Regions from separate parts of the Parazoarcus communis genome, predicted to be linked through region 3. Evidence: predicted binding sites of a transcription regulator. Region 3 holds the regulator's gene; each other region holds the start of a gene.

Region 1 (9,949 bases), 1.0 Mb from region 3:
AGCGGATTGCGTTCGATGAGCGGCGGCGGCCCCTTGCCCAGCAGCGTGTTGTTGGGGTGCCTGAGGTCGTAGATGAATTCGGAAAGTTCCTGGTAGCGCTTGTTCGGGTCCGGGTGAACGGCCTTGGCGAGGACGGGGTCAATCCAGGCAGGATTCTCGCGGTAGTCGTCCAGCACCGAGGCGTACTTCAGCTTTCGCTGCGCGGCCTTGCTGCGGGTTTTTGCCACCTCGGCGCCGTAGGGCAGGCGGTCGCTCAGCATCTGGTAAGTGATCACGCCAAGTGAGAACAGGTCAGCGCAGGGCGTACCTGCTTCGCCGAGAAAGTATTCCGGCGCGGTGTACTGGGCGGTGCCGAGAATGTGTGGCTGCAGCGTCGTCGTTTCCGATTCGATCAGGCCGGCCACGCGCGTCGCACCGAAATCGATGATCTTCACCGTGCCGGCCTTGTCGATCATGATGTTGTTCGGGCGCAGATCCTGGTGCAGCATCTCCATGCGATGGAAGGCGAGCAGGCCTTTCGCGATCTGTTCGACGATGTTGCGCACGGTTTCGATCGGTGGCGCCGGGTTGTCGATCATCCATTGCGCCAGCGTCTGGCCTTCGATGAACTCGGTGACGACATAGAGCGCGGTGCGCTGCCGCTTCAGCGTGCTGGGTTTGAGGACGTGCGCGCTGTTGATGCGGCGCGCGATCCATTCTTCCAGCATGAATCTCTCCAGATAGGCGGGGTCGCCCCGCAGATCGACCGAAGGGATCTTGATCGCCACCCGTGCGGCGCTGTCGCCGTCCTCGGCGAGGTAGATGTGGCTGCGGCTGTTGCCGTGTATTTCGCGAATGATCCGGTAGCCGTCGAACAGCATGCGCGGCTGGAGGATGGGGGCGGGTGGCAGGTCAAGCCATTGCTGCCTGTGTTCGGCCGCTGTCCCGTCGGGCACGGTGTCGACGCGTGCGATCTGTATCGTCAGGTTGTCCGTGCTGCCGCGGTTGAAGGCTTCTTCAGCGATGCATCGCGCCGCTGCGTCGATATCCATCGCGGCTTCGCTGATGGCGTCGACGATGAACCGGGGCGAGGCGAATTCGTACACTCCGTCGGTGGCCAGAACGAAGATGTCGCCCTCTTTCACTGCCAGGCGCTGATAGTCGATATCCAGTTGTGCGGAAATCCCGAGGGCGCGGGCGAGGTAGTGTGTGTCGTGCGACACGACGATCCGATGGTCGTCGGTGAGTTGTTCGAGATTCGAGTCCCGCAGGCGGTAGATCCGGCTGTCGCCGATATGGAAGATGTGGGCCGTTGCGGACTTGATGATCAGGGCGCTGAGCGTGCACACATAACCACGGTCGCCGTCGTAACGGTAGGGGCTCTGGCGGGTCTGCGCGTACAGCCAGGAGTTGGTCGCTTCGAGCACGCGCTGTGCAGCGGTCCTGACCGTCCATGCTTCCGAGGTACAGTAGTAATCGTCAAGAAAGCTCCGGACCGCGGCTGCGCTGGCGACGTGGCTGACATCGCTGCTGCTGATGCCGTCAGCCAGGGCGATGGCGATGCCCTTCGTGTTCAGCAGGGGACCGTCAGGGATGCTCAGGCCATGAAAATCCTGGTTGATTCCCTTGCGCCCCTTGTCGGAGTACTGGCCGGTGCTCAGCGAGAGTGTGCTCGACATCTGTGATGGGCAAGGGCCCCGCGAACTGCGGGGCCCGTGTGCCGGATGATGGTTCAGGCAGCGCTGCGCTTGGGGGCGGTGCGCACGTGGGTGGAGTAGAGCGTGAGCCCGACGAAGGCGAGGCCGCCGACCAGGTTGCCGACGACGGTCGGGATTTCGTTCCACACCAGGTAGTCGTAGATCGAGAAGTTGCCGCCGAGCATCAGGCCGGACGGGAACAGGAACATGTTTACGATCGAATGCTCGAAGCCCATGTAGAAGAACAGCATGATCGGCATCCACATGCCGATGACCTTGCCCGATACGCTGGTCGACATCATCGCGGCGACAACGCCGGTCGATACCATCCAGTTGCACAGCACGCCGCGGATGAACAGCGTCAGCATGCCCGCTGCCCCGTGCTCGGCATATCCGACGGTGCGGCCTTCGCCGATATGGCCGATCTTCTGGCCGACAATGTTGGGTGCTTCGGAGAAGCCGAAGGTGAAGATGATCGCCATCATCACCGCGACGGTCAGTGCGCCGGCGAAGTTGCCGACGAATACCAGGCCCCAGTTGCGCAACACGCCATTGACGGTGACGCCAGGGCGTTTGTCGATGAGGGCGAGCGGGCACAGCGTGAACACGCCGGTGAGCAGATCGAAGCCCAGCAGATACAACAGGCAGAAGCCAACCGGGAACAGCATGGCGCCGGCAAGCGCATTTCCCGTCTGCACGGTGATGGTGACCGCGAAGGCCGCGGCCAGCGCAAGAATGGCGCCGGCCATGTAGGCGCGGACCAGTGTGTCGCGAGTCGACATGAAGATCTTCGACTCTCCTGCGTCAACCATCTTGGTGACGAATTCTGCGGGCGCGATATATGACATGATTTTCCCCTGGGTGAGTGGTGAGCAAGCCGTGTGAACGCAAAAAGGCGTCCATCTCCACGCCCTCGGAAACGAAGGATGGAAATGGACGCCGTTGTCCATTTGCTGCGCTGATTCAGGTTGATGCCCTGTTGCACATGCCTCAGGCCGCCGTTGGCCCGAGTTGATCTATGAAAAGCATGTAGCGTGCCAGCATGGAAAAGCCCATGAATCCTCGGTTCCTGCCTTCATCGCCCGGTTCTGAAGCGCTTTTTCTCCCCTGATTGGGGCGCGGGCGGCGCGAGTTGCCTGATTTTGGTGCAATGCAAAAAACGTGCGGCGAAAGGGGATCGGGCCCCTTGCTTGACCCGCATCATTTATTGTCATGTCGTGGTGCGGTGTAATCCGGGGAACCAGGAGGCCAGACCGTCATGTTCCGCATATCCCAGTTCATCCGCGAGCTTGATCATCCCACCCCGGTTGCGCCCCGGCGCAATCCGCCAGGGCCGGTCGTCATCTGGAACCTGATCCGGCGCTGCAACCTGACCTGCAAGCACTGTTACTCGATTTCTGCGGATACGGACTTCGCCGGGGAGTTGTCTACCGGTGAGGTGTTCCGGGTGATGGGCGACCTCAAGGCGGCGCGGGTGCCGGTGCTGATCCTGTCGGGCGGTGAGCCGCTGCTGCGAGCGGACATCTTCGACATTGCCCGTCGTGCCAAGGAGATGGGTTTCTATGTTGCCCTGTCGTCCAATGGCACGCTGATCAACGAAGGCAATATCGACGCGATCGACGACATCGGTTTCGACTACGTCGGCGTCAGTCTCGACGGCATTGCCGACACCCATGACCGCTTCCGGCGCAAGGCCGGCGCATTCGATGCTTCGATTGCGGGCATCCGTCTGTGCGTTGAGCGCGGGATCAAGGTCGGCGTGCGCTACACCATGACCGAGGACAACGCCCACGACCTGCACGGACTGCTGCGACTGGTGGAGGAGGAGGCGATCGACAAGTTCTACTTCTCCCACCTCAATTACGCCGGACGCGGCAACAAGCACCGTGGCGACGACGCCCAGCACCGTACCACCCGCGACGCCATGGAGCTTCTGTTCGAAACCTGTCTCGAACTTCACCAGCGCGGCATCGAGAAGGACTTCGTGACCGGAAACAACGACGCCGATGGCGTGTTCCTGCTGCACTGGGTGCGGCGCCGCTTTCCGCAGCATGCCGAACACATCGAGGGCAAGCTGCGCCAGTGGGGCGGCAACGCCAGCGGCGTGAATGTCGCGAACATCGACAATCTCGGCGTGGTTCACCCGGACACCATGTGGTGGCACATCCCCCTGGGCAATGTGCGGGAGCGGGCCTTTGGCGAGATCTGGAACGATCTGTCGAATCCGTTGCTGGTCGGGCTCAAACCGCATCCGCGCAAGCTCGAGGGGCGGTGCGGAGCCTGCAGGTATCTCGACATCTGCAATGGCAGTTCGCGCGTGCGTGCGGAACAGATCACCGGCAACCCGTGGGCGGAAGACCCCGCGTGCTATCTGAGCGATGCGGAGATCGGCGTGGATGCGGCGGACTACGGCTCCGTGCGTGTGCTCAACACGCCATGGACGCGGATCGAGAAGGTGGGCTCATGATGCGCCTGCCGACATCGATTGCAGCCGTGCTGATCGCACTGGCACTGCCGGCCTGGGCCGATGAGGGGGCGCCGGCCACCGCCCGGAACTACCAACAGCATTGCGCGGCCTGTCATGCGGCGGATCGTCTGGGCAGCATGGGCCCGGCGCTGCTGCCCGACAATCTCGCCCGGCTGCGCAAGGGGGAGGCGGTCAAGGTCATCACAGGCGGGCGCGCAGCCACCCAGATGCCCGCGTTTGCCGAGCTCCTGAGCAAGGACGAGATCGCCGCCCTTGCCGAATGGATCTACACGCCGGTCACGCCGGCGCCCAAATGGACCGAGTCCGACATCCGCGCCTCGCGCATCCAGCACACCGACCCCGCGACGCTGTCGCCGACGCCGGTGTTCAGCGCCGATTCGCTCAACCTCTTTCTGGTGGTGGAAACCGGCGACCATCACGTGTCGGTTCTCGACGGCGACAGGCTCGAACCCATCTACCGCTTCCAGTCCCGCTTCGCCCTGCATGGCGGACCGAAGTTCACTGCCGACGGGCGTTATGTGTTCTTCGCCTCGCGGGATGGCTGGATCACCAAGTTCGATCTGTGGAATCTGAAAGTCATCGCCGAAGTGCGCGCGGGCATCAACACCCGCAACGTGGCGGTGTCGTCCGACGGGCGCTTCGTGATCGCGGCCAACTACCTGCCGCAGGATCTGGTGCTGTTCGACGCCGAGCTCAATCTGGTCAAGGTGATGGATGCGACGACGCTCGACGGCAGTCGCAGCTCGCGTGTCTCGGCAGTCTATGACGCCGCACCGCGCAAGAGCTTTGTCGCTGCAATGAAGGACATTCCCGAACTGTGGGAGATCAGCTACGACGAGAACGCCGAGCCCATCTACGACGGCTATGTGCACGACTACCGCATGAAGGAGGGCGTGGCCAAGCCCGGCTTCCTCAACGCCCGTCGCACACCGCTGGAGGATGTACTCGACGACTTCTACTTCGATCAGGATTACCGTCAGGTGATGGGTGCCTCGCGCAAGGGCGAGGGGCAGGTGGTGAATCTGGATGCACGGCGCAAGGTGGCCAGTCTGCCGCTGGACGGCATGCCGCACCTCGGGTCGGGCATCACCTGGGCATGGCACGACGCCAGCGGCATCGAGCGCACGGTGATGGCGAGCACCAACCTCAAGTCGGGCGAGGTTACGGTGATCGACATGAAGACCTGGGAGGTCGTCCGCCGCATCCCGACCCGCGGCCCGGGATTCTTCCTGCGCAGCCATGAGAACAGCCGCTACGCCTTTGTCGATTCGATGATGAGCCGCGAGGCGAGCCACATCCTGCAGGTGATCGACAAGCAGACGCTGGAAGTGGTGAAGGAGATCACCGCCGAACCGGGTCAGACCCTTGCCCACATCGAATTCACCCGGGATGGTCGTTACGCACTGGCCAGCCTGTGGGAGCAGGACGGCGCCATCGTCGTGCTCGACGCGCTCACGCTCGACGAGGTGAAGCGGCTGCCGATGAAGAAGCCGGTGGGCAAGTACAACGTGTGGAACAAGATCAGCCGCGACGAGGGCACCAGCCACTAGCGTGCCGATGCGGCAGGCGCACCCTCGGGCATCGCGTGAACGCGTGCGGCAGGGCGGCACTGCGTGTGTGCAGTATCGAATGCGGGTATGCGCAGCATATTCGTCTTAAACTGCATGCCCGAACAATACCGCGGACCGTTTCATGGAAAAGACTCTCGCCGCCGACGCTGCGCTTGCCGATGCAGCGCCGGGGCCTGTGCACGATGCGCTGAGCAACACCACCTTCGTGGTGATCGCTGCGATCAGCTTCTCGCATCTGCTCAACGACATGATGCAGTCGGTGCTGCTCGCCATCTATCCCATGCTCAAGCAAGGCCTGGGCTTTTCGTTTGCGCAGATCGGCATGATCACCCTGGCGTTCCAGTTCACCGCGTCGATGCTGCAACCGCTGATCGGTTTGTATACCGACCACAGGCCGAAACCCTGGCTGTTGCCGATGAGCGGCTGCTTCACCCTGGTGGGCTTGTTGCTGCTGTCGCAGGCGTCGAATTTCGGGGCGGTACTGCTTGCCGCTTCCATGGTGGGCATCGGCTCGTCGATCTTTCACCCCGAGTCCTCGCGGGTGGCGCGCATGGCCGCAGGCGCGCGGCCGGGGCTGTCGCAGTCCTTGTTCCAGATCGGCGGCAACCTGGGAACGGCGCTTGGGCCGCTGCTCGCGGCCCTGATCATCGTTCCCTTCGGGCAGGGCAGCGCAGCCTGGTTCTCGCTTGCGGCGCTGACCGGCGTGGTGGTGCTGTCGCAGGTAGCGCGCTGGGCCGCAGTGCACGTTGCGGGATTCCGCAAGCGCATGAAGGCGCACCCCGGCAACAATCTGACTCGCCGTCAGGTCATCGTTTCGCTCGCCGTGCTGGGGGCGCTGATGTTCTCCAAGTTTTTCTACATGGCGAGCCTGCAGAACTACTACACCTTCTACCTGATGGAGAAGTTCGCACTGCCGCTGCAGACGGCGCAGATGTACCTGTTCGGATTCCTGCTGGCGGTTGCCGCGGGCACGGTGGCGGGCGGCCCGGTCGGCGATCGCATCGGACGCAAGCGCGTGATCTGGGCATCGATCCTGGGCGTGGCGCCGTTTGCGCTGATGCTGCCGCACGTCGGCCTGATGTGGACCGTGGTGCTGTCGGTGGTGATCGGACTCATCCTGTCCTCGGCATTCTCGGCCATCCTGGTCTACGCGCAGGAGCTCGTGCCGGGCAAGGTGGGGGCGATATCGGGACTGTTCTTCGGCATCGCGTTCGGGCTTGCCGGCATTGGCGCGGCGCTGCTCGGCCGGCTGGCGGATGCGACCGACATCGCGACCGTCTATCAGGTGTGTGCCTTTCTGCCGCTGATCGGCTTGCTGACGGTCCTGCTGCCCGACATCGAGCGGCGCTAGCTCAAGGTCGCACGCAGCCGGCCGAGGTCCGGTACGTGGATGTTGCGGCCCTGAACCTGGATCAGGCCGGACTCGATCAGCTCGTGGAGAATGCGCGAGAAGTGCTCCTGGGTCAGGTTCAGGCGCGAGGCGATGATGCCCTTGCTGGTCGGCAGCCGGATCGACACCGGCCCGGTGGTGAGGACGTCGTCGTCACTGCCCAGGCCTTCCTCGCGCAAGAGGTAGCCGATGATGCGGTCGCGCCCCGAGCGCAGCGAGTAGCTCTCGACGTCGCTCATCAGCTGATGCAGTCGCCGTGACAGGCCGGCGATGATCTTGCGGCAGAAGATCGGGTCGCGCCCCATTTCGTCGAATACCACCTGTTTGGCGATGTGCAGCAGCGAGCAGTCGGTCAGCGCCTGCGCCATCACCACGTAGGGCTTGTCCATGAACATCACGGCCTCGCCGAAGCTCTGGCCCCGGCTCAGGATCTCGACCACCTTCTCGTTGCCCTCGGCGGAGATGAAGGCGAGCTTGATCTGGCCACTGAGGATCAGGTGGAAGCCGGTGCAGGCGTCGCCGCGGTGAAACAGGATGTCACCCTTGGCGACCGAGGTCTCGCGTGCGCCACGGGCAAAGGGCGCGATCTCGGCTGGGGTCAGGCCGGCAAACAGGCTGGCACTGGCGAGCAACTGGGCGACGCGCGTGTTTTCGCCGGGCGCGGCCGGTTCCGAGGTGTCCGTGTCCTGCATCGCGGCATGGCAGAATTCGTCACAGCGGTTCATCACAATTACCTCGTGAGCTGGGCGTAGAACATCGGCAGGCGGGCCGGGAGTTCTTCCGGCTTGCGGATCACCGCGAAGCCGGCGGGGCCGAACAGGTGGGGCAGGTAGGCCGCACCCTCGCGGTCGATGGTGACGCAGAACGGCACCACGCCGCGCAGGCGGGCCTCGATCACCGCCATCCGCGTGTCTTCGATGCCGTAGCGACCGTCGTACAGATCGAGGTCGTTGGGCTTGCCGTCCGACAGGATGAGCAGGATGCGGCGGCTGGCACGCTGGCCGTCGAGCAGGCTGGTCGCATGGCGGATGGCGGCACCGAGCCGGGTGTAATAGCCGGGCTTGATGGCGGAGATGCGGCCGCGGATGCGGTCGTCGAAGCGGTCGTCAAAACGCTTCAGGTGGTGGAAGCGCACGTTGTTGCGCTTCACCGAGGAGAAGCCGCACAGCGCAAAGCGGTCGCCGGTGGCCGACAAGGCCTCGCCGAACAGCAGCAGACTGTCGCGGATGACGTCGATGACGCGGGCTTCGCTTGAGATCCAGGTGTCGGTGGAGAGCGACAGGTCTGCAAGCGCCAGACAGGCCAGGTCGCGCTCGCGTTTTTCCAGCGTTAGCCACAGCTGGTCGCTGCCCTGTCTGCCGCAGGCGCGGTCGGTGGATGAGCGCACGACGGCGTCGATGTCGAGTTCGCTGCCGTCAACCTGGCCCTTGATCCAGCGCCGTCCGGGCTGCAGCATCGAGAACTGCTGGTGCAGCCGGCGTGCGGTGCGGCGCAGGCGATCGGGCAGCGGCACCGGGGCCGCGCGCGGATCGTCGGCAGCGGCGGCCATCTCCAGCAGGCGCACGTGATCCTCCAGCAGACGGCTCTTGCGGTAATCCCATTCCGGCAAGGGGATGCCTGCGCCGAGCACGACGTCGTCCTCGGCTGCAGAGGGCAGATCGAGGTCGAATCGCACTTTCGATGCGGTGCGTTCGCCGTCGCGCGTCAGCGACAGCTGATCGAGATTGGCGGCAGCGGCGGCCGCATTTGGATCGGGGTCGTCGTCTTCGCTGCGATTGACCTTGATGAATTCCGCAACCGACAGCAGGCTTTCGGCGCGGAAGAACATCAGCAGGCCGTGCTTCTCGGGCGGTGCATCGACCCGTTCGGCCTTGTGCGCAGTGTGCTCGGTCTCGTCGGGCTTGCCCGATCCGCCCAGTGGAGTCTCGCCCTGTTTGCCGTCCTGGCCGGCACTGCGCGCGGGCTCGGGCGCCCGTGCGGCCGGCAGCGTCAGCCACAGCAGCACCGGTTGTGCCGAAGGTGCATCGGCCTCAACCGGCGGCAGCGCGCTCACGCTGCCTGGGTCGTCGATGGCGCGGCGCAGCGCGCGCTCGCGTTCGCCCTCGGATGGCGGCAGCTTTGCCGGGTCGGGGCGCTGCGCAAGCGTGGCCGCGGCCAGGCGCCGGTAGCGCGGAACGAGGCCCGGCCAGCGTGCCAGCGTGTGCCGCACGGCGCGCTGGTTGAGCAGCAACTCGCGCGTTTCCTGACTGTGCCCGGCGTGACTGTGGCCGGTGCTTCCCGCATCGTCGGGCGGCATCTGCGCCATTTCGGCGTGGGCGGCGGCAAGTGCCGACAGCCACAGGTAGAGCTCACGGTTCAGGTCGCGGTCGGCAAAGGCGTCGATCTGCGGCGGCAGGCGCAGGGTGTTTTCGTCCATGCTCGCGCGCGCCAGTTTCTCGCCACTGCCCGCAAGGCGCGCCAGCCAGCTGCGGCGTGCGCCGTGCGTATCCGCGGCAGATGCTGCAACGCGCAGGCCACCGTCGCCGCCGAGCGCGCGAAACAGCACGCCCACCGAGCGCCCGGTTTCCTTGAGGGTCACCGCGGCTTCCGGGAAACTGCCGCCGGCGGCGCGGGTCACGAGCCGGTGCCAGAGTTTGCCGACGACTTCTTCCATGGCCTAGCGCTCCCTGCCGGCGCGAAAACCGGCTTCGTTCTGCCTCGCGGCCTCGTCACTGACCCAGTGCAGCAAGGGACCGTCCGGGTTGTCGGCCTGGGTTTCGCCGCAGGCATCGACGCATTGCGCACACTGGGTGCAGGTAAACATGTGGCGCTTGATGTTGCGAGG
Region 2 (9,949 bases), 1.0 Mb from region 3:
ATCTCGAGCACGCAGTCCAGCGCCTGCTCGGCGAGGGCCTGGTTGCGCGCAGCGCGGCGGATGCGCTGCTGGGTAAGATGGGTGATCGTGCCGGCCATCAGCGCGCCACCGATCATGAGGAGCACGATGACCGGCATCGGGATCAGGTGGAGTTCGGCGTTGCGGGGGGTGAAACGGATATCCCAGCGACGACCGCCGTAGATGTGTGTCCGGTGCAGCATTTGCCGGTAGGGCAGGGTTTCGTTATTGATCGCGTCGTCTTCGAAAAGAACCGTGGGAAAGGTGTCCAGGCCCTCTTCTGAGCCCAGGTCGACGATCTGCAGGTGGAAGCGGCGGCGCAGCGCCGGTGCAATGGCGGTGTGGATGAGATCGTTGACGAGAAAGGATGCAGCGACGGTCTGCTGGTTGGATAAATGACCGTTCCAGCCCGGCGTGCTGACCGGAGCCAGTATCAGCACCGCAATGGCGTTGGGTGCCTGCTGCAGACGGATCGGTGGCGTGGCAGCGAAGCCGTGACTGCGCGCGCGCGCGATCGCGAGGCGACGGACCTCGCTGCTCATGAGGTCGTAGCCGAGGGAGCGCTGGTTGCCCAGCGGCGGGTGAATGGTCTCGACGACGTGGTGGGTATGACCGGGTTCGACCGGGTAGATGTCAAAACCAGCGTAGGCAGGGTCATACTCCGAAAGTGTCTTGCGGACCCATTTCACATACGCTTCCCGGTCATCCTCGCTGACCTCCCGGTTGAAGGCAAATGCGCGCAGTCCGGGCAAGGCCTGTTCAATCTCGAGCGCGCGTGCATAACGCGCAAACTTGGCAACGGTGACCTCGTCGCTGCCGAGATAATGCGCGCGCAGGCCGAGTACGGCGTTCTGGTAGAGCACGGTCTGCTGTATCAGCGAGACCGTGGCCTGATCGACCGTGCGCGCGAAAGCGCGTTCGGAACGCGAGGCTTCCAGCGCCTGATACTGCAGCAGGACCAGCCACTGCAAGACGATGACCGCCGCGACGACGGCCGCCGTGATCAGGGCGGAACGCCGCCGTGCCGGCAGAGTCAATGCCGATACATACGAACGCGCGGTTGGCGACGGGGAGTCCATGCTGCTGCCTTGCTCCTTACTGCTCCTTGTGCGGGCCGTGTGCTCACTCGCGCTGAAAGCGCTCGATCTGCCTGCGATCGCGTTTGGTTGGGCGACCATGCAGGCCTGCGCCGGGTGTCGCTGCGAGGCGGCGAGCCTCGCCCTCGGTTTCGCGACGCTCAATGCTCTCCGCGCTCTCTTCGTACAACAGACGAGCCTGCTCGGCAGGGCCGCGCTTTTCGGCGATGCCGCGCACAAGTACCGATACGGTGGTTTCGGCCTGGGTGATGTCGATCCGGTCGCCCGGTTTCACCGCCCGGGCCGGTTTTGCCGACGCTCCGTTCAGTTTTACCTTGCCGCCTTCCACCGCTTCGGTTGCGGCACTTCGGTGCTTGAAGAAGCGGGCGGCCCACAGCCACTTGTCGAGGCGGGTGCGGTCGGTGTCGGAAACGGGTTGGCCTGCCATGTTCGGAAGTCTTGGGAGAGGGTCGAGATCATCTCAGTAAAGTATCGCACACAGAAGCAGGGCAAACCCGCGGTCATGCGGACGCGATTACGCAAGTGTGATGGTCGATTCGTGCACAAGCGTCTATGGCTGCTGTGGCGGGCACTGCTAACCTAGTGCGCTCTTTCCTCCGGATGTGGACATGAACACCGCTTTCCGCCTTGGTGCCCGTGAAGGCTGGCGCGATTTTCTGCCGATGTCGCTCGGTCTCGTGCCGTGGGCCGTCGTGACGGGCATCGCGATGCGCTCGATCGGCCTCTCGCCGCTTGAGGCAATGGGCATGAACATGCTTGTGTATGCCGGTACCGCGCAGCTCGGCACCCTTCCCCTGATCGCCACGGGTGCGCCGCTGTGGCTGATCTTTCTGACCGCGATGGTGCTCAACCTGCGCTTCGTGATCTTCAGCGCCGCGCTCGCGCCAGCGTTTCATGGTCATGCCTGGTCGCGGCGTGCGCGTGCGAGCTATCTGCTGGTGGATGGTGTATTCGCCGTCGGTTCGGAGAAGATGCTTGCGAGCGAGGATCCCGAGTGGCGCTGGGGCTATTTCATTGCGCCGTCGGCATGGGCCTGGTGCCTGTGGCAGACCTTTGTGCTGCTGGGCACGCTTGGTGCCGAAGTGATCCCGACCGACTGGTCGCTTGAGTTCATGGTGACCATCGCGCTGATGCTGATGATGATCCCGATGGCCCGTTCCCGGCCGATGCTGGTGGCTGCGCTGGCTGGCGGCGTTTCGGCCGTGCTGCTGCGCGAGCTTCCGCTGCGACTGGGGCTGTTTGCCGGCATCGCGATCGGCATCGCATCGGGCTTCGTTGCCGAGCACTGGCAGCAGCGGAGGGCGGGCGCATGAGCGAAGGCATCTGGCTGTGGCTGACCTTCATCGCTATCGGCAGCACCACCATCCTGACCCGTGGCAGCTTCATCATGCTGGGGGAGAAGGCCCGCCTGCCCAGGGCCTTGCATCGTGCATTGCGCTACGCGCCGGCGGCAGCGCTGTCCGCCCTGGTGGCACCGGACATTCTCCTCGACGAAGGCGTGCTGCAGCCCTTCAATCCGAAGTTTGCAGCAGCCCTGGTCGTGCTCTTCTTTGCCTTGCGCTCGCGAAACCCCTGGCTGCCTTTCATCTTTGGCATGGGGCTGCTGATCCTGATGCGCAAGGGCTTCGGCTGGTAGCCGGGGCGGAGGAGGTTCAGGCCTCTTCGACCCAGACGTGGCGTGCGACAGCGTGCTCGAGCGCGAGCTCCATGTGGTCGCACAACACGACGGTCATCGGCTGCTGCTGCGTTACGCGAATGATGTGTGGCGGCGACATGCCGTAGGCGTGAAGCTGTTCGACCTGCAGCGGATCGATTTCAGTGCCGAAGTCCGCAACGCGGACCTTGCGGCCGATCGGGGTGCCGGTCAGGCGGATGCGCTCGGAGGGGGATGGGCTCATGTCGATCTCGTTCAGAAGAAGAGGCGCAGGACGTGGTTGAGTACGCCGCCGACAAAGAAGGCGGTCGGCATGATCATCGCCAGCATCAGTGCGGTGGTGCGGACGCCCTGTTCCTTGACGATCATCATCACGCTGGCGATGCAGGGCACGAACAGGGTGATGGTCACCATGCCGACGACGGCCTGAATCATGTCCAGCTGGTGGCTCAGGGCGAAGAGGCCGGTGGCGCCGAAGTCGCGGCGCAGAAAGCCCATGACGAAGGCCGCGCTGGCTTCCGGCGGCAGTCCGAGCCAGCCGGTGACCAGCGGTTTGCCGGCCTCGATGATCCACGGCAGGGCGCCGGTGCGGTCGAGCACGAACATGATCAGGGTGCCGAGCAGAAAGAGCGGGATGACCTCGATCAGGTACCACTTGAGCCGGCCACCGGTCTTCTTCAGCACATTGCCGAGTACCGGCATGCGCATGGGCGGGAGTTCGGTCACGAGCGGTACGCGTCGCCCCTTCACCAGCTTGCCAGCCAGCCAGCCAGCACTGAGCAGCACCAGGACCATGGCACCGGCCCAGATCACGGTGGCGCCGAACGAGATGCCACCGAGCAGGCCGAGCACCACGCCTAGCTGTGCCGAGCACGGAATCGCCAGCGCCATCAGGAAGATGGTGATCAGGCGCTCGCGTGGCGTGTGCAGGATGCGGGTGGTCAGTGTGGCCATGGTGACGCAGCCCAGGCCCAGCACCATCGGCAGCACTGCGCGGCCATTGAGGCCGATGGCGGCGAACATGCGGTTGGCGATGACCGACAGGCGGGTGAAGTAGCCGGAATCCTCGAGCAGGCCGAAGGCAAGAAAGAAGGTGGTCACGATGGGCAGGATCAGCGCGAGCGCGTAGGTCATGCCCATGGTCCACAAGCCGTACTCGCCCACCAGCAGGTCGGCGATCCACGCAACGGTGATGTGGGTCTGCACCAGGGTGGTCACCGCAGGGTTGAGGATCTCGCCGAAGAAGTCCTCTTCGAGCAGGCCGACCAGGGTGCTGGCACCAAAGTCACCGACAAACAGGTACACCACATAGAGCACGGCCAGCAGCATCGGCCAGCCCCAGATCCGGTGCACCGCCACTTGTCCGACCAGCAGCGACAGGCTGCGGTCCTTGCCTGCGGCTTGCTGCGACACGGTGCGCGACAGGGCTTCGGCTGCACGTCCACGCTCACGCGCGAGCCTAGCCGGAAGGGAGTCACGGCCGGTGGCCGGCGCAAGGGCGCCGACCTCTGCCAGCAGCGCAGGCCCCTCAGAACGGGTGGCGAGCCAGGCCTGCACCTCTGCATCATGTCCGAGCAGCAGGATGGCCAGGCCGCGGGCGGTCAGTCGCGGGTGAGGGGCGCGTGCAGCGATCATGGCGGTGACCTGACCGATGACGGTCTCGATCTCCGGGTCGTAGCGCAGCATCGCCGCCGGGTGGCGTGCGTGGGCGAGGGCGTCGGTCAGCGGTGCGATGCCTTCGCCGCCGGTTGCGACGGTTGCCACCACCGGTACGCCGAGTGCCTCGGCGAGTGCCGACGCATCCACCGTCACGCCGCGTGCGCTGGCCTCGTCCGTCATGTTCAGCGCCATTACCATCGGCACGCCGAGTTCTGCGAGCAGGGCGGTGAGGTTCAGCGTGCGCCGCAGGTTCTTGGCGTCGCCCACCTGCACGATCAGGCGCAGATCTTCGTGTAGCAGTGCGCGCACCGTGGCCCGCTCATCGTCGCTGCGCGAGGGCAGGGCGAGCACCCCGGGGGTGTCGAGCAAGGACATCTCGCGGTCGAAACGGGCGGGCGCCCGGGCCACCTCGACCGTCGTGCCGGGGTAGTTGGATACGTTTACGTAGGTGCCGGTCAGGCGATGGAACAGCACTGACTTGCCCACGTTGGGGTGTCCGACGAGGGCGAGGGTTGTGGTGCCCGACTCGGAAGCGGCAAGACTTGCGTGTTCGGTCAGCGTGGCCTGGGTCATTGGAAGCTCGGCGATGAAAGTTCATGGGAATGATAATGCATCGCATTAAGAGTTCTTTGATTTGGCTCAACTGCTGTTGTATCCATGCACCTGGTGTGGCTATCACCCCTGCCGCATCAGGTCACGGCCCAGCGCCGGAGCAGGTTGTGATAGACCTGCGTCAGCGTGATCAGATCGGGACGGGTGGTGCTGTCTGGCGTCAGCCCCTGAATGGCCCGGTCGAGATCGAATAGCAGGGTCCGGTCGTCCTGTTGCTGCACCATGCTTTGTATCCAGAAAAAGGATGCGATGCGTTCGCCGCGGGTGACCGGGGTGACCTGATGCAGGCTGCTCGACGGATAGAGCACCATGTCGCCGGCGCCGAGTTTGACCGCCTGTACGCCGAAGGGGCCGTCGATCTGCAGTTCGCCGCCGTCGTACTCGTCCGGCTCGGACAGGAACAGCGTGGCCGAAAGGTCCGAGCGCACGGTGAGTTCCGTGCCGCCGACCGCCATCAGCGCGCTATCGACGTGCAGGCCGTAGGCGCCGCCGTTGCGGTAGCAGTTGAACTTCGGTGGAAAGATGCGGTGGGGGAGTGCGGCGGAGATGAAGGCAGGGTGGTTGCCAAGCTTGCGCAGGATGTGGTTGCCCAGCGCAACGGCGAGTGCCGAGCCGTCTTCGAGCTGGAGATTGGTCTTTGCCGAGCGCGCCAGGGTGCCCGCGGTCATTGCACCATCCTGCCAGTCCGCAGCGGCGAGTTGCTGCCTGAAGTGCAGTACTTCGTCCTTGCTCAGGACGTTTTCGATCGGAATCAGCATGTGTGGTGCGCCCCTTTCTGTTCTTGAATCATTTCCGGGCCGATATCGTCCAGGGTCGCGCAGCCGGCAAGGGCCATGCAGACTTCGAGCTCCTCGCGCAGCGTCCTGATCAGGTGAGCCACGCCAAGCGCGCCGGCGACGGCCAGCGCATGAAGCTGAAGACGGCCGACCATCACTGCGTCGGCGCCAAGTGCGAGTGCCTTGAAGATGTCGGTACCGCTGCGAATGCCGCTGTCTAGCATCAGAGGGTAATCTTCACCCACCGCCCGGCGGATCTCCGGCAGCGCAGGCAGGCTTGCCGGCACGCCATCGAGGCTGCGGCCACCGTGGTTCGATACCACAAGCCCAGCAACCCCTTTGCTGCGGAGCTCAATGGCATCCGCGGGGTGGAGCACACCCTTGACGACCACGGGCAGCGTGGTGTGTGCGAGCAGCCAGGTCAGGTCTGCCCAGGTCGGTGCTTCGCTCATCATGCCCTGAAAGATGATGCTCTGATCCCGGTCCAGTCGAACCTGTGCGGGCGCCGGGTAAGCGGCAAGATTGACCGGCTGAATCGCGGGCGGCATGACGAAGCCTGCGCGGCGTGCGCGGATGCTCGGCGCCTGGATCGATGCGTCCAGCGTGACGACCAGGGCAGTGAAGCCAGCCCTTTCAGCGCGCCGGACCAGATCGAGGGTGTGTTCCCGGCGCGGCTGAAAATACAGCTGGAACCATTTCTCCGCGCCTGCCCGTTCGGCGACGTCCTCCAGGCGGAAGGAGGACAAGGTGGAGCACACCATGCAGGCATCCGTGGCGGCCGCGCCGTTTGCGCTCGCGAGTTCGCCTTCGGGGTGGGCAAGCCTGTGAAATGCGACCGGCGCGAGCATGACCGGATGCAGCAGCGTGCGGCCGAGCAGGCGCAGTCGCGTATGGCCCGCGCTCAGGTCGCGCAGCAGGCGGGGCCGCAGACTGAAGCCGGCGAATGCGTCGAGGTTGCTGCGCAGCGTTGTTTCCGTGCCGCTGCCGCCGTCGATATAGGCCAGTGCGCGCGGGTCGATATGCTCGCGAACGAGGCGCTCATAGTCCTGCGCGCAATGGATGTCGGCGGGAATGTGATTCAGTGCAGCCTGCGGATCTGTTATGTCGTTCATTGTGATGTGTGCAAGGGAGAAGCCCGGCCGGAACCAGGCCTCCCCCATGAATCAGCCCGGAATCAGAAGCTGTAGTCGAGCGTCAGACGCACGTTGCGCCGGTCGCCCATGTAGGCAAACGAACCCGAGCGATACACCGCGGTGTAGTACTTCTCGTCGGTGACGTTGCCGATATTGACGCGCGCGCTCAACTGCTTGCTGACCTTGTAGTTGGCAAAGAGGTCATAGACGGTGTACTCCGGCACCTCGAGCGAGGTCGCCGCGACGGACTCCGGTTCGCCTGAATATTTCTCGCTGGAATAGGTGACACCACCGCCGAAAGTGAATTTCGGCGTGAGCGCATAGCTCAGCAGCAGCGAGGCCGTCTTTTCCGGGAAGTTGCTCAGGCCTTCGCCGACGTTCGCAGCCGTCGCGGATTCGAGGATCTTCGAACTCATGACCGCAACACCGAACTGGGTGGTGAGCTTGTCGGTGAGCTTGCCGGTGAGCCCCAGTTCGACTCCCTGGATGCGGTACTTGCCGGTGTTGATGCTGCCGGTGGCTGAGTACGCATTGCCCGTGGTGTTCTCCATGACGTCGCTCTTGACCGTGCGGAACACCGCAGCGGTGGCGAGCAGCTTGCGATCCATCAGGTCCCACTTGGTGCCGAGTTCGAAGTTCTGCGACAGTTCGGGTTTGCTGTTGGCGAACATGTTGCGCCGCTCTTCGGTCGTGGTGCCACTCGGCACGCAGATGCCGCCATAGCCGCAGCTCGCGCCGACGTCGGATTCGCCGCCATTGAAGTCGCTTGAAGTGCTGTAGTTGAAGTACACATTGGCATAGGGCAGGAACTTGTAGCTCAAGCCGATGTGCCCGTTCCACAGGCCGTCTTCAAGTTCGTACTCGATCGGCCCCAGGGTACGGTCGACAACCGTGTTGTTGTAGTCGAAACGGTCGTAGCGCAGACCGCCGAACACCGTCCATTTGTCGGTCAGATCGACGGTGTCCATCGCGCTGAGCGAAACTGTCCTGACGTTCCAGTCCGAATCCTCGGCGCCCTTGACCACACGGCGGTTCATCAGGCTCTGCCAGTCGGTCTCGCTGCCGGTAACCGTGTAAGTCGTCGGCGTCGTCGTGTAGGTCCCGTTCTTGACGCTGTGGTCGGAGTACTCGACCCCGAACACGAACTGGTGCTTCATGCCCGCGATCTGCTGATCGAGATACATGTTGAGGCTGTTGGCGAAGTACTCGACATCCTGCCAGCCCTGGTGGGTACTCAGGCGGGTGCCGTTGTAGCCAGTGGCGAGATAGCCGTTTTTCGTGGTGCCATAGCGGGTCAGGTTCTCGATGCGCAGATCGGTGCTGGCCTGATAGCTCGCCCGCAGCGTATAGGTGTCGATCGTGGACGTGAGGAAGTCTTCATCCTGCAGATAGACCGGTACGTCGTCGACCACCTTGCGGGTCGTGCGGTTGATGTAGGCGCCGAGGTCAGGCGAATCGTTCGCCTCGGCGTGGTAGTAGTCCGCCGTCAGGTTGAACTGGTCGGTCGGCTTCCACAGGAAGGAGATCGCGGCACCGGAGCGGTCGCGGTCTGCCGGGTCGCGGTCCGGCACCTTCTGGTAAGCGTCGAGCACGTTTACCCGGATGGCCATGGTATCGGTGAGTACGCGGTTGCCGTCGAAGGTGAGACGGTGATACTCGTCGGTGCCGATGCCGCCGGACAACTTGGCAAAGTCGAGGTCGGTCGTGGCCTGCTTGGTGACCGAGTTGACCGCGCCTCCCGTGGCCCCGCGGCCGGCGAAGGTCGAACTCGGGCCCTTGGTGATCTCGACCTGCTCGGTGGCGAAGCTCTCACGCACCGTCATGCCGGGATCGCGCAAGCCATCGACGAAGACATCGCTGCGCGCTTCCTGACCACGGATGATGTAGCGGTCGCCGAAGGCGTTGCCGTTCTCGCCGGTGCCGAGCGTAATGCCGGGCTGCGCCTGCAGCACGTCGCGCAGGTCGGTGCGGCCGGTGTCCTCCAGTTGCTTCGCCGTCAGCACGGTGATCGTCTGCGGGGTTTCTGCCAGCGGTTTGACGTGGCGTTTGTCGCCTGAGGTCCGGGCCTTGTAGGGCACATCGGGTTCCGCGTTGGGGTTGGGGTCGATCGCAGTATCGACGACCTGTACCGCCTGCATTTCGGCTTCATTCCTTTGTGCAGCGTCATCGGCGGCGAACGACGGCATTGGCATCAGCATCACGGTCGAGATGCCCAGTGCGATACGGGTCATTCCGGTGGTGGAATTCAGGGGTTTGCGGAAGCTGTGGGGGAATTTCGCGCTGTTGCTTTTCATTGTGAGCCTTGTCCTCGGTTTCTCTGAGCGGGAAACGCATGCCGGCGCCGAGTGGCGGGCAGCGTGATCGCATGCATCGGAGACGTCCTGAAAGCTGACGTCCGGACACATGCATGTGGGCCGTCTGGCTGGCTGATCCGCAGGGAGGACTGGCTGGCTGTTCTGCGGGCGTGGTGACTGAGGGCACTCAGGCGACCGGCGTCGTGCAGATGAGATTGATTCTCAATTTAACGACTGTATCAGTCAATACAAATGAGACCGGTTATCATTATTGGTGAAGATCTGATGTTTTTTTACGACAGTTTTCGCGTCTGACGAAGGCCTGATGTGGCTTCAGCGCGCGCTGGCGAGTTAGGGAGCCTGCCAGCCGCCGCCCAGTACCCTGTAGAGGTCCACTGCGTTGGTGAGCCTGGCCTGGCGCAACTGGACGAGTCTGTCCTGGCTTGAAAACAGGGTGCGCTGTGCGTCGAGTACGCTCAGCAGATCATCCGCGCCCTCGCGGTAGCGCAATTCGGCCAGACGCAGCGAGCGCTCTGCCTCGAGAACGATCCTTGCCTGAATGCGCTCCTGAGTGGCATCGCGCGCAGCGTTGCCAAGCGCATCCTCCACCTCCTTGAGCGAGGTGAGGATGGCCTTGCGGTATTGCTCGAGCAGTTCGCGCTGCCGTGAGCGGGTGCTGTCGACCTGCGCCTGCCGCCTGCCGCCG
Region 3 (9,949 bases):
GACGATCACATCGCGCCGTGGCTGCAGACTTTCCGTGTGATTAACCATGTCACCGGTCCCAAGCGCTATGTGCTCTCGAGCTCAGGCCACATTCTTGGCATCGTCAATCCGGTCGTCACGCCGCCCAAGCGCAAGTTCTGGGCCGGTGAAGCGCATCGCTCGGATACGGCCGAGCAGTGGCGCAATCGCACTGAAGAGCAGGCGGGCAGCTGGTGGACCGACTGGATGGACTGGGTCAAACCCCACGCCGGAGAGCTGATCGAGGCGAGGCCGGCGGCAAGCGAGCAGTTTCCTTCGCTCGCACCGGCGCCGGGAACCTATGTGCTTGAGTCCTGAGTGCGCTGGCGCGTGAAGGCTTCGGCTTTCAGCACCCGGGTATCGTGAAAGACGGCCTCTTGTTCGTTCAAGAGGCCGTTGCTTTTCGGGGGACGGCAAGGACTTGAGCGGGCGAAGTGCTACCCGCTGTAGCGCGACAGTGCCTGCGGATTGTGAAGCGTGATGCGCTTGCCGTGAACGGTGATGAGACCATGGTCTGCCAGGTCGTGAAAGATCCGCGAAAGGGTCTCGGGCGTCAGGTTCAGCCGTGACGCGATGACCTGCTTGCTCGTGGGCAGGGAGATGTCGCAAGCCTTGGTGCCATCCTCTTCGGTTTGCTGGAGGAGGTAACCGATCACGCGCTGTGTGCTCGAGCGCAGGGAATAGGTTTCTACGTCGCGCACCATGTTATGCAGGCGGACCGCCATGCCTGCCAGAAGCTTGCGTGCAAACTGCGGATCCTGATCGATCAGGTCGGATACGACGTTCTGGCCGATATGAAGCAGCGACATGTCGGTAAGCGCTTCGGCAAAAACGGGGTAGGGGCGGTTCATGAACATCACCGCTTCGCCAAAGCTTTGCTGCGGGCCGACGATCTCGACCACTTTCTCGTTGCCCTGAGCTGACGAGAAGCCGAGCTTGAGCTGCCCTTCGGTGACGAAATAGAAACCGTGGGCAACGTCGCCGCGCTGAAACAGCAGTTCACCCTTGCCCAGGCGGCGTTCGCGGGTATAGCGTGCAACACGTTCCAGCTCACTCTCCGACAGCTCCCCGAACAGGGAGATCTGACGGAGCTGGGTAAGGATGTCTGCGGCGGTCTGGTTCATTCCGTGCTCCTGCATTTCACTTTCGATTCTAGCCTGCGTGGCTGAATCCTGTTTGTTCTGTCATTGTTCGGCGCCCGACCAGGGCGCACCGGTCAGCATTTTCCCCGAGGAGGAACGAAAGATGTATCAGGCGATCAAGCACATCCACGTCACCTGTGTGATTCTGAGCCTTGCCGGCTTCGCGCTCAGGGGAGTGTGGATGCTTGTTGACAGCCGTCTGCTCACACATCGTCTGACGCGCGTCCTGCCGCATGTGGTCGATACCGTGTTGCTTGGCAGTGCGATCACGCTGGCGGTGATGATCGAACAGTACCCGTTGCAGGCACCGTGGGTGACGGCCAAGGTCATTGGCCTGATCGTCTACATCCTGCTGGGCGCCGTTGCCCTGAAACGTGGCCGAACGCGCACCGTGCGCGGGGCTGCGTTTGTTGCTGCGCTGCTCGTGTTCAGCTGGATCGTGTCGGTCGCGCTCAGCAAGAACGTCGGCGGCTGGTTCGCCGTCTTTGCCTGAGCGCGACAGTCCGGCGCTCAGCGCGCGCCGGGCTGGTGCTGAATGAGTTTCTTGAGACCGTCGTTGTCGAGAATGCGGATATGTTTCTGCTGCACCGCGACGAGGCCGTCTTCCTGAAAGCGGGAGAAGGCACGCGAGACCGTTTCCAGCTTCAGGCCCAGATAGGAGCCGATCTCTTCGCGGGTCATGCGCAGGTGAAACTCGGCGGCCGAGAAGCCACGAGCGGTGAAGCGCTGCGACATGTTGAGCAGGAAGGCCGCCAGACGCTCTTCCGCGCGCATGGAGCCCAGCAGCATCATCACGCCGTGATCGCGCACGATCTCGCGGCTCATGACCTTGTGGAACTGGTGCTGAAGGCCTTCGATCTCGCGGGACAGTTCTTCCAGCTTGGCGTAGGGAATGACGCAGACCTCGCTGTCTTCGAGCGCAACCGCATTGCACGAGTGGAACTCGGTGCTGATGCCGTCGAGCCCGATGATCTCGCCGGTCATCTGGAATCCGGTGACCTGCTCGCGACCATCTTCGAGCAGAACGTCGGTCTTGAAGGAGCCTGCACGGATCGCATAGATGGCTTCGAAGAGTTCGCCTGCGCGATAGAGCGGCTGCTGACGCTTGATCTTCCGACGCCCGCCGACAAGTTCGTCGAGGCGGTTGAGTTCAGTGTCAGTCATGCCGAACGGCAGGCACAGCTCCAGCAGATTGCATTGTGAGCATGCGGTTTTGAGCCCCGCCGCGGTGATCGGCACCGTCGCCTTCATTTGCACTGTAAACTTGCTCCGATTCCGGATTGGGGGTAGTCAGAATGTTGCCGTTGATCCAAGTCAACCACAAAACGCCGGCTTTCTGCCATTGTTAAGTAACACATCGACGCAGCCAGACCATGACCAGCCAGACAGACCTAATCTTTGATCCCCAGTTGATTCGACGATTCGACATCAACGGGCCTCGCTATACGTCGTATCCCACCGCAGACAGGTTTGTGGAGGCATTCGATGCACAAGCACTGACAGACTGGCTGGGAAAACGTGCCGTTGGCGGTGTGAGCCGACCGCTGTCATTATACTTCCACATCCCCTTTTGTAACACGATCTGCTATTACTGCGCCTGTAACAAGATCATCACCAAGGATCATGGCAGGTCTGCCAAGTATCTGAATTACCTGGAAAAAGAGATCGAAATGCAGGCGGCGGCCCTGGGGGGGACACGTCAGGTCACGCAGTTACATCTCGGGGGTGGAACGCCGACCTTCCTCTCGCACGCGGAGATGCATCAGTTGATGGATGCGGTCCGCAAGCACTTCAACCTGGTGCCGAATGGCGAGTACTCGATCGAGGTCGATCCGCGCAAGGTGGATTTCGACACCGTCGAAATGCTGGCCAACCTCGGCTTCAATCGCATGAGCGTCGGCGTGCAGGACTTCGCCGAGGACGTGCAGATTGCGACCAACCGCGTGCAAAGCGTCGAAGAGACGAAGCTCGTCATCGACGCGGCGCGGGCAACCGGCTTCAAGTCGATCAGCATGGACCTGATCTATGGTCTGCCCAAGCAGAATGTGATCAGCTTCAACCGCACGCTGGAGCAGGTGCTCGAACTCTCGCCCGATCGAATCTCGCTGTACAGCTACGCGCACCTGCCGGGACTGTTCAAGCCCCAGCGCAGGATCATTCCGATCGACCTGCCGTCAGCGGACTCCAAGCTTCAGATTCTGCAGCTTGCCATCCGTCGCCTGACCGACGCCGGCTACGTCTATATCGGCATGGACCATTTCGCGAAGCCGGATGACGAACTGACCGTGGCGCAGCGGCAGGGGCGCCTGCACCGCAATTTCCAGGGCTATTCGACCCAGGCCGAGTGCGACCTGCTTGCCTTCGGTGTGTCGGCGATCGGCAAGATCGGTCCGGTCTACGCGCAGAACGTCAAGACGCTCGACGAGTACTACGATGCCCTCGATCGCGACGAGCTGCCCGTACTGCGCGGCATTGAGCTCACCGCCGACGATCTCCTCCGGCGCTCGATCATCCAGGCGCTGATGTGCCATTTCGAGCTGTCGATCGAGTCGATCGAGATTGCACACCTCATCAAGTTCCATGAGTACTTTGCTGACGAGATCGCCGACCTCAAGGAAATGGAAGAGGCTGGGCTGGTGAAGATCGACAAGGACTGGATCAGCGTGCTGCCCGCGGGCCGTCTGCTGGTGCGCGGGATTGCGATGTTCTTCGATCGCTATCTGCGCTCGGATCGCGAGCGCGCCCGTTACTCCCGGGTGATCTGACCGGGCGGGGAGGCGCGGTGCAGCGTAGAATGCGCGCACCGCATCAAACGCTTCATAGCTGATTGAACATGCCCGAAACCGGTTATCTCGCCGTCTTCCTGATCGGCCTCCTTGGAGGCACTCACTGTGTATCGATGTGCGGCGGCATTGTCGGAGCGCTTACGGTACAGGTGCAGACGCCATCGAGTCGCAGTCGGCAGTGGCCGATTCATCTCGCCTACAACCTTGGCCGGATCACCACCTACACCTGCATTGGTGCCGGACTCGGCGCGCTGGGCTCGGTCGGCATGCTCTACGATGGCGTTCTGCCGGTCCAGATCACGCTCTACGTGCTCGCGAACCTCATGCTGGTGGCGCTCGGGCTCTATCTCACCGGATTCACCAAGCTGCTCGTTCCGGTAGAGCAGCTCGGTCACCGCCTGTGGCGCCGCATTCAGCCGCTGAGCCGTCGCTTCCTGCCTGCCCGCTCGGTCAAGCAGGCCTTGCCGCTTGGCCTGCTGTGGGGCTTCCTGCCTTGCGGACTGGTGTATTCGGTGCTGGCGACTTCCCTGGTAACCGGCTCTGCGCTGCGTGGTGGGGGGCTGATGCTGGCTTTCGGGCTTGGCACATTGCCCAACCTGATGCTGGCCGGCATGCTGTTCAAGCGTTTTCGTGACATCACGCGCAATGGCAAGGTCCGCTTCGCCTCGGGCTTGCTGGTGCTCGGCTTCGGCGTGTTTGGCCTGTTCCACGCCCAGACGCTGGGCGGGCAACTGTGGAGCGGAGTGGTGTGCGCGGTCTGAGCGCCGCCTTCAGAGCAATGGTTCAGCGCTGACGCGAGGTCTTACTCGCTCGACAGTGCGCGAAGGATCGGACAGGGGGCGGGGGCATCAGTGCGCTGACAGCACCCAACCAGTTCGGTGAGCGCGTTGCGCATTTCCTGCATCTGCCGGATGCGGGCATCCAGCAGTTCGATCTTGCTTCGCGCCAGTGCGCGCGCGCGGTCGCGGTCGGTGTCCTCGTTGAGCGCCAGCAGGTCATCGATTTCTTCAAGCGAAAACCCCAGTTGCTGTGCCCGGCGAACCGCGCGCAGACGGGCAAGTTCGCGCTCGCCATACACCCGATAGGCGCCGCGTTTCTGCTGAGGTTCTGCGAGCAGGCCACGGCGTTGATAGTAGCGGACGGTTTCCACGCCCACGCCTGCTGCCTTTGCAAGTGCGCCGATCGTAAGCCCCTTGCTTGTTTGCTCATTCATTGCTTGACTCCGTACATGAGTACGGGGTTTACACTGCGCTCTATCGAATCGTCCCGCAAGGGAGAAACTCAATGACCGCACAATCAACATCATCGGCAGGTCCGGCGCAATCAGCGTCCGCTAACGCAACGCTTGAACTCGCCATCAGCGGCATGACCTGTGCTGCATGTTCCACCCGCCTCGAGAAGGTGCTCAATCGCCTTCCCGGTGTCGAGGCCACGGTCAATCTTGCAACCGAGCGTGCAGTCCTCCACTTTGAGCCTGGCGCGCTTACGCTCGATGCGGCGAAAGCAGCCGTCGAACGTGCCGGATTTGGTGCGAGCGAGGCGGCCACCATTGTGCGTGAAGAGGCCCGTGCGAAGCAGAAAGCGGCGTGGGACGTCGAATTGCGGCATTTCTGGATTGCTGCGGCGCTCACCCTTCCTCTGGCGCTGCAGATGCCGGCCATGTTCGGCCTGTGGCCGGGCGGTGAGGTGCAGCACGACCTTGTACCGCGCTGGCTGCAGCTGTTGCTGGCAACGCCCGTCCAGTTCTGGCTTGGTGCGCGCTTCTATCGTGGCGCCTGGGCCTCGCTGCGCGGTGGCGGTGCGAACATGGACGTCCTCGTCGCGCTCGGCACCTCAATGGCGTATTTCTACAGTCTCGTGGTGACGCTGGCTGGACGGCACGATCTGCACGTGTATTTCGAAGCCTCGGCGATGATCATCACCCTGATTCTGCTCGGCAAGCTGCTTGAGGCACGGGCCAAGGCCCGCACCACGGCAGCGCTCGATGCCTTGCTGCGCCTGCAGCCGAAAATGGCGCGTATCGAACGCGATGGCATGCTGGTCGAGGTGCCGGTCGAGAGCCTGTCACCGGGTGCGGTGTTCGTGCTGCGCCCGGGCGATGCCGTACCGGTGGATGGCGTGGTCGAGGAGGGCAATTCGGCCCTGAACGAAGCCATGCTCACCGGAGAAAGCCTGCCGGTGGACAAGCAGCCGGGCGACAAGGTGTTTGCCGCCACGGTGAATGGCGATGCCGTGCTGCGTTGCCGTGCCACCGGCGTGGGTGCCAGTACCCTGCTGGCGGGCATCATCCGCCTGGTCGAGCAGGCGCAAGGCTCGAAGGCGCCCGTGCAGCGTCTGGCGGACCGCATTGCGGCGGTATTCGTCCCAGTGGTCGTGGCCATTGCCAGCCTCACCTTTGCAGCATGGTGGCTGTGGTCGGGCGATTTCCAGCTGGCCCTGATCAATGCAGTGGCAGTGCTGGTGATCGCCTGCCCGTGTGCGCTTGGCCTTGCAACGCCGACGGCGATCATGGTGGGTACGGGGCAGGGCGCGCGCGCCGGGATGCTGGTAAAGAACGCCGAGGCCCTCGAGCTGGCAGAGCGGCTGACGGTGCTCGCGGTGGACAAGACCGGGACCGTGACCGAAGGCAAGCCGGCCGTGACCGATGTTGTACCGACTGGAGGCTGGACAAGATCGACCCTGCTTGCGGCGGCTGCGGCGCTCGAGCAGAGCAGCGCCCATCCGATTGCCGCTGCGGTGGTTGAGGCCGCGCAGGCCGAGGGGCTGACGCTGGAGCGGACGAACGATGTTCGCGCCGTCGCCGGAAAAGGAGTGGAAGGCAGGGTGGGCGATCAGCTGGTCATGCTGGGCGCGCCCGCCTTTCTGGTGGCGCAGGGCGTTTCCGTTCCCGACGCAGACAGTACGCCGCTCGCCGCCGAAGGCAAGACGCTCGTCGCCGTGGCCATCGACGGCATGTATGCGGGGGTGATTGCGGTTGCAGATCGCGTACGCAGCGACTCGGCTGGCGCGGTCGAACGCCTGCAACGAAACGGTGTGAAAGTGGTGATGCTGACCGGTGATCACCCCGCAACGGCGAAGGCCATTGCCGAGCAGACGGGCATTGCGGAGTGGCGCGCCGGGGTTCTGCCGGCAGACAAGGCTGCTGCGGTGAACGCGCTGAGGGCGTCAGGCGAGCGTGTCGGCATGGCGGGCGACGGCATCAACGATGCGCCGGCGCTGGCGGCCGCGGACGTGTCGTTTGCGATCGGGGTGGGCGCCGACGTCGCGGTCGAGGCGGCGGACATCACCCTGGTGCGCAACAGCCTGCATGGTGTGGCCGATGCCATCGACCTGTCGCGCGCGACCTTGTCGAAGATTCGGCAGAACCTTTTCTTTGCCTTTGTCTACAATGTGCTCGGCATCCCCCTTGCTGCAATGGGGATGCTCAATCCCGTAGTGGCCGGGGCGGCGATGGCCATGAGCTCGGTATCGGTGGTCAGCAATTCATTGCTGCTCAAGCGCTGGAAGCCTGGGCGGTGAAAGCGGGTTGTTTCTCAAGGAGAATGAACGGTGACTGAAGTGACGATCAAGGTGGCTGGCATGAGTTGTGGCGGCTGCGTGCGCAACGTAACCGGCGTGCTCAAGGCGCTGGCCGGCGTGGATGACGCCGAGGTATCGCTCGAACAGGCCACGGCGACCGTGCGGTTCGACCCTTCGAAGGTCGATGTTGCCGGTTTGCGCCAGGCTATCGAGAATGCCGGCTTCGACTCGCCGGCGTGACCCGCTCTTATATCTTATAATTCGGACACTTTTTCCACGGGAGGGTTAAATGGGCTTAGACCTCGTAAAAGCCGGCAAGGACTTGCCGAACGATATCAACGTCATCATCGAGATCCCGGCGCAAGCCGATCCGATCAAGTTCGAAGTCGACAAGGAAAGCGGCGCAGTTTTCGTTGACCGCTTCATGGGTACTTCGATGCGCTACCCGATCAACTACGGGTACGTGCCGCACACCGTTGCTGGCGATGGCGATCCCGTGGATGTGCTGGTTGTGACGCCGTTCCCGCTGTTCCCCGGTGCAGTCATCCGCTGCCGTCCGGTGGGCGTGCTCAAGATGGAAGACGACGGCGGCATGGATGCCAAGGTTGTTGCAGTCCCCGTCTCCAAGCTCACCCCGCTGTACGACAAGGTGCAATCCACCGACGACCTGCCGGAACTGCTGATGAAGCAGACCGTGCACTTCTTCGAGCACTACAAGGATCTCGAGCCCGGCAAGTGGGTCAAGATCCTGGGCTGGGGCACGGTTGATGAGGCCCGTCAGGAGATCCTCAACGGCGTGGCCGCCGCAGCCAAGTAAGGCTTGCGACCGGCCCGGGCCGGTCTCGCACAAAAACCCGCTTTCGAGCGGGTTTTTTTATGTGGGACTGCCCGTGTCGTTGCCTTTCGGCAGCCACCGGTGCACACGCGCTTGTCGCCGTCAGGTCGTCAAAGGATCATAATCAGGGTGTTGAAACGACGATGATTGGCGATTGCCTCCGTCAATTCCTGCGGTGGTGCTCGCCATAAGGGGGCGTGTCATCATGAGCCACAAACATCTGAACCTGCTGCGCACGATCTTTCAAGACCCCGTCAACGGCAATATCCACTGGCGAGAAGTCGAATCCCTGCTGCAGAACCTCGGCGCAAGCGTCGAACCGGCGCATGGCGCGAGATTCCGTGTCGTGCTGAATCAGGTCGAATTCTTCCTGCATCAACCTCATCACAGCAGTACGTGCACCAAGCAGGACATCAAGATGCTGCGAGAGCACCTCGCGCATGCCGGCGTCAGTCCGTCTGCCTACGAAGAGCAAGCCAGACAGCAACAGTAGCCATGCGGTCCGGACACGCTCAGCCCGTTTCCACGGGCTGAGCGTGCTGCCGCTTGCATGGACCGAACTTCAGGCCAGCAGTTGCAGCAATGCCTTTGCGGCCGGTTCGGACGAGGCGGGGTTTTGCCCGCTGATCAACAGGCCGTCAGTGACGACGTAAGGCTGCCAGTCCGCTGCCTTGGCGTACAGGGCGCCGCTCTCCTTGAGCATGTCCTCGACCAGGAATGGCACCACCTTGGTCAGGCCAACGGCCTCTTCTTCGGTGTTGGTGAAGCCGGTGACCTTCTTGCCTTGCACGACCGGAGCGCCGGCGGCGGTTTTCGGGTGGCGCAGCACGCCGGGTGCATGGCAGACGGCAGTAACCGGTTTGCCGGCAGCCAGCATGCCCTCGATGAGCTTGATCGAGGCAGGGTCTTCTGCCAGATCCCATAAGGGGCCGTGCCCGCCGGGGTAGAACACGGCGTCGAACGCTGCCGCGGACACGCTGTCGAGCCGGCGTGTGTTGGCCAGTTCGTTCATGGCTGCCGGGTCGGCCTTGAAGCGTCGGGTTGCTTCGGTTTCGAAGGCGGGATCGTCACTCTTGGGGTCAAGCGGTGGCTGTCCGCCGAGGGGCGAAACCAGGGTGAGAGTGGCGCCGGCTTCCTTGAAGCTGTAGTAAGGGGCCGCAAACTCTTCGAGCCAGAATCCGGTTTTCTCTCCGGTCGAGCCGAGGGTGTCGTGTGAGGTCAGTACCATGAGAATGTTCATTTCCTGCTCCTGATCGTATAGCAATGTCTTATTGGGCCGGCGTGGGACCGGGCGCCCGGGATTTCCATCCATGGGCGCCGTCCTGCACGCCTGCATTGGCTCATCGCCCCTGCATCTGCGTCTGCGCCTGCGCCTGCGGGGCGAGATTGATCATGAATTTGCGACGCGTACCAGCAACTTGCCAAAGTTACGCCCTTCGAGCAGGCCCATGAAGGCTTGCGGCGCATTCTCTAGGCCGTCCACGATGTCCTCGCGGAACTTGATCTTGCCTTCCTTCAGCCAGGCACTCATCTGGGTGAAAAACTCGTTGTAGCGATGGCCGTAGTCATCAAAGATGATGAAGCCCTGCATCTTGATGCGCTTGACGAGCAGCGTGCGTGTGAGCAGGCCGAGGCGGTCGGGCCCAGCG

The links. Region 3 encodes FNR, which switches genes on or off when oxygen is low (the NO sensors DNR and NnrR bind a similar motif). Its sites were predicted from a motif close to TTGANCTAGNTCAA; they were not measured.
Region 1: nirJ (heme d1 biosynthesis radical SAM protein NirJ) is a predicted target of FNR. The motif match lies at 2,867-2,880, and genes of this name have one in related genera.
Region 2: feoB (ferrous iron transport protein B) is a predicted target of FNR. The motif match lies at 5,058-5,071, and genes of this name have one in related genera.

Annotation. Positions count from the first base shown of each region.
Region 1 is NZ_CP022187.1:1,456,484-1,466,432, reverse strand. Features, by position in the region: gene CEW83_RS06660 (bifunctional protein-serine/threonine kinase/phosphatase) at 1-1,658, opposite strand, end outside; gene CEW83_RS06655 (formate/nitrite transporter family protein) at 1,712-2,524, opposite strand; gene nirJ (heme d1 biosynthesis radical SAM protein NirJ) at 2,935-4,143, shown strand; gene CEW83_RS06645 (cytochrome D1 domain-containing protein) at 4,140-5,714, shown strand; gene CEW83_RS06640 (MFS transporter) at 5,857-7,086, shown strand; gene CEW83_RS06635 (Crp/Fnr family transcriptional regulator) at 7,083-7,850, opposite strand; gene CEW83_RS06630 (nitric oxide reductase activation protein NorD) at 7,856-9,778, opposite strand; gene CEW83_RS06625 (4Fe-4S binding protein) at 9,782-9,949, opposite strand, start outside.
Region 2 is NZ_CP022187.1:3,977,698-3,987,646, forward strand. Features, by position in the region: gene CEW83_RS18160 (diguanylate cyclase domain-containing protein) at 1-1,097, opposite strand, end outside; gene CEW83_RS18165 (RNA-binding S4 domain-containing protein) at 1,141-1,542, opposite strand; gene CEW83_RS18170 (AzlC family ABC transporter permease) at 1,724-2,428, shown strand; gene CEW83_RS18175 (AzlD domain-containing protein) at 2,425-2,751, shown strand; gene CEW83_RS18180 (ferrous iron transport protein A) at 2,768-3,013, opposite strand; gene feoB (ferrous iron transport protein B) at 3,025-5,001, opposite strand; gene CEW83_RS18190 (Fe2+-dependent dioxygenase) at 5,118-5,798, opposite strand; gene CEW83_RS18195 (alpha-hydroxy acid oxidase) at 5,792-6,928, opposite strand; gene CEW83_RS18200 (TonB-dependent receptor) at 6,991-9,243, opposite strand; gene CEW83_RS18205 (efflux transporter outer membrane subunit) at 9,595-9,949, opposite strand, start outside.
Region 3 is NZ_CP022187.1:445,545-455,493, forward strand. Features, by position in the region: gene CEW83_RS02180 (PHA/PHB synthase family protein) at 1-336, shown strand, start outside; gene CEW83_RS02185 (Crp/Fnr family transcriptional regulator) at 456-1,142, opposite strand; gene CEW83_RS02190 (SirB2 family protein) at 1,264-1,653, shown strand; gene fnr (fumarate/nitrate reduction transcriptional regulator Fnr) at 1,671-2,411, opposite strand; gene hemN (oxygen-independent coproporphyrinogen III oxidase) at 2,534-3,925, shown strand; gene CEW83_RS02205 (sulfite exporter TauE/SafE family protein) at 3,994-4,707, shown strand; gene CEW83_RS02210 (MerR family transcriptional regulator) at 4,749-5,159, opposite strand; gene CEW83_RS02215 (heavy metal translocating P-type ATPase) at 5,231-7,465, shown strand; gene CEW83_RS02220 (heavy-metal-associated domain-containing protein) at 7,496-7,705, shown strand; gene ppa (inorganic diphosphatase) at 7,755-8,282, shown strand; gene CEW83_RS02230 (hypothetical protein) at 8,506-8,793, shown strand; gene CEW83_RS02235 (type 1 glutamine amidotransferase domain-containing protein) at 8,863-9,540, opposite strand; gene CEW83_RS02240 (NADP-dependent oxidoreductase) at 9,691-9,949, opposite strand, start outside.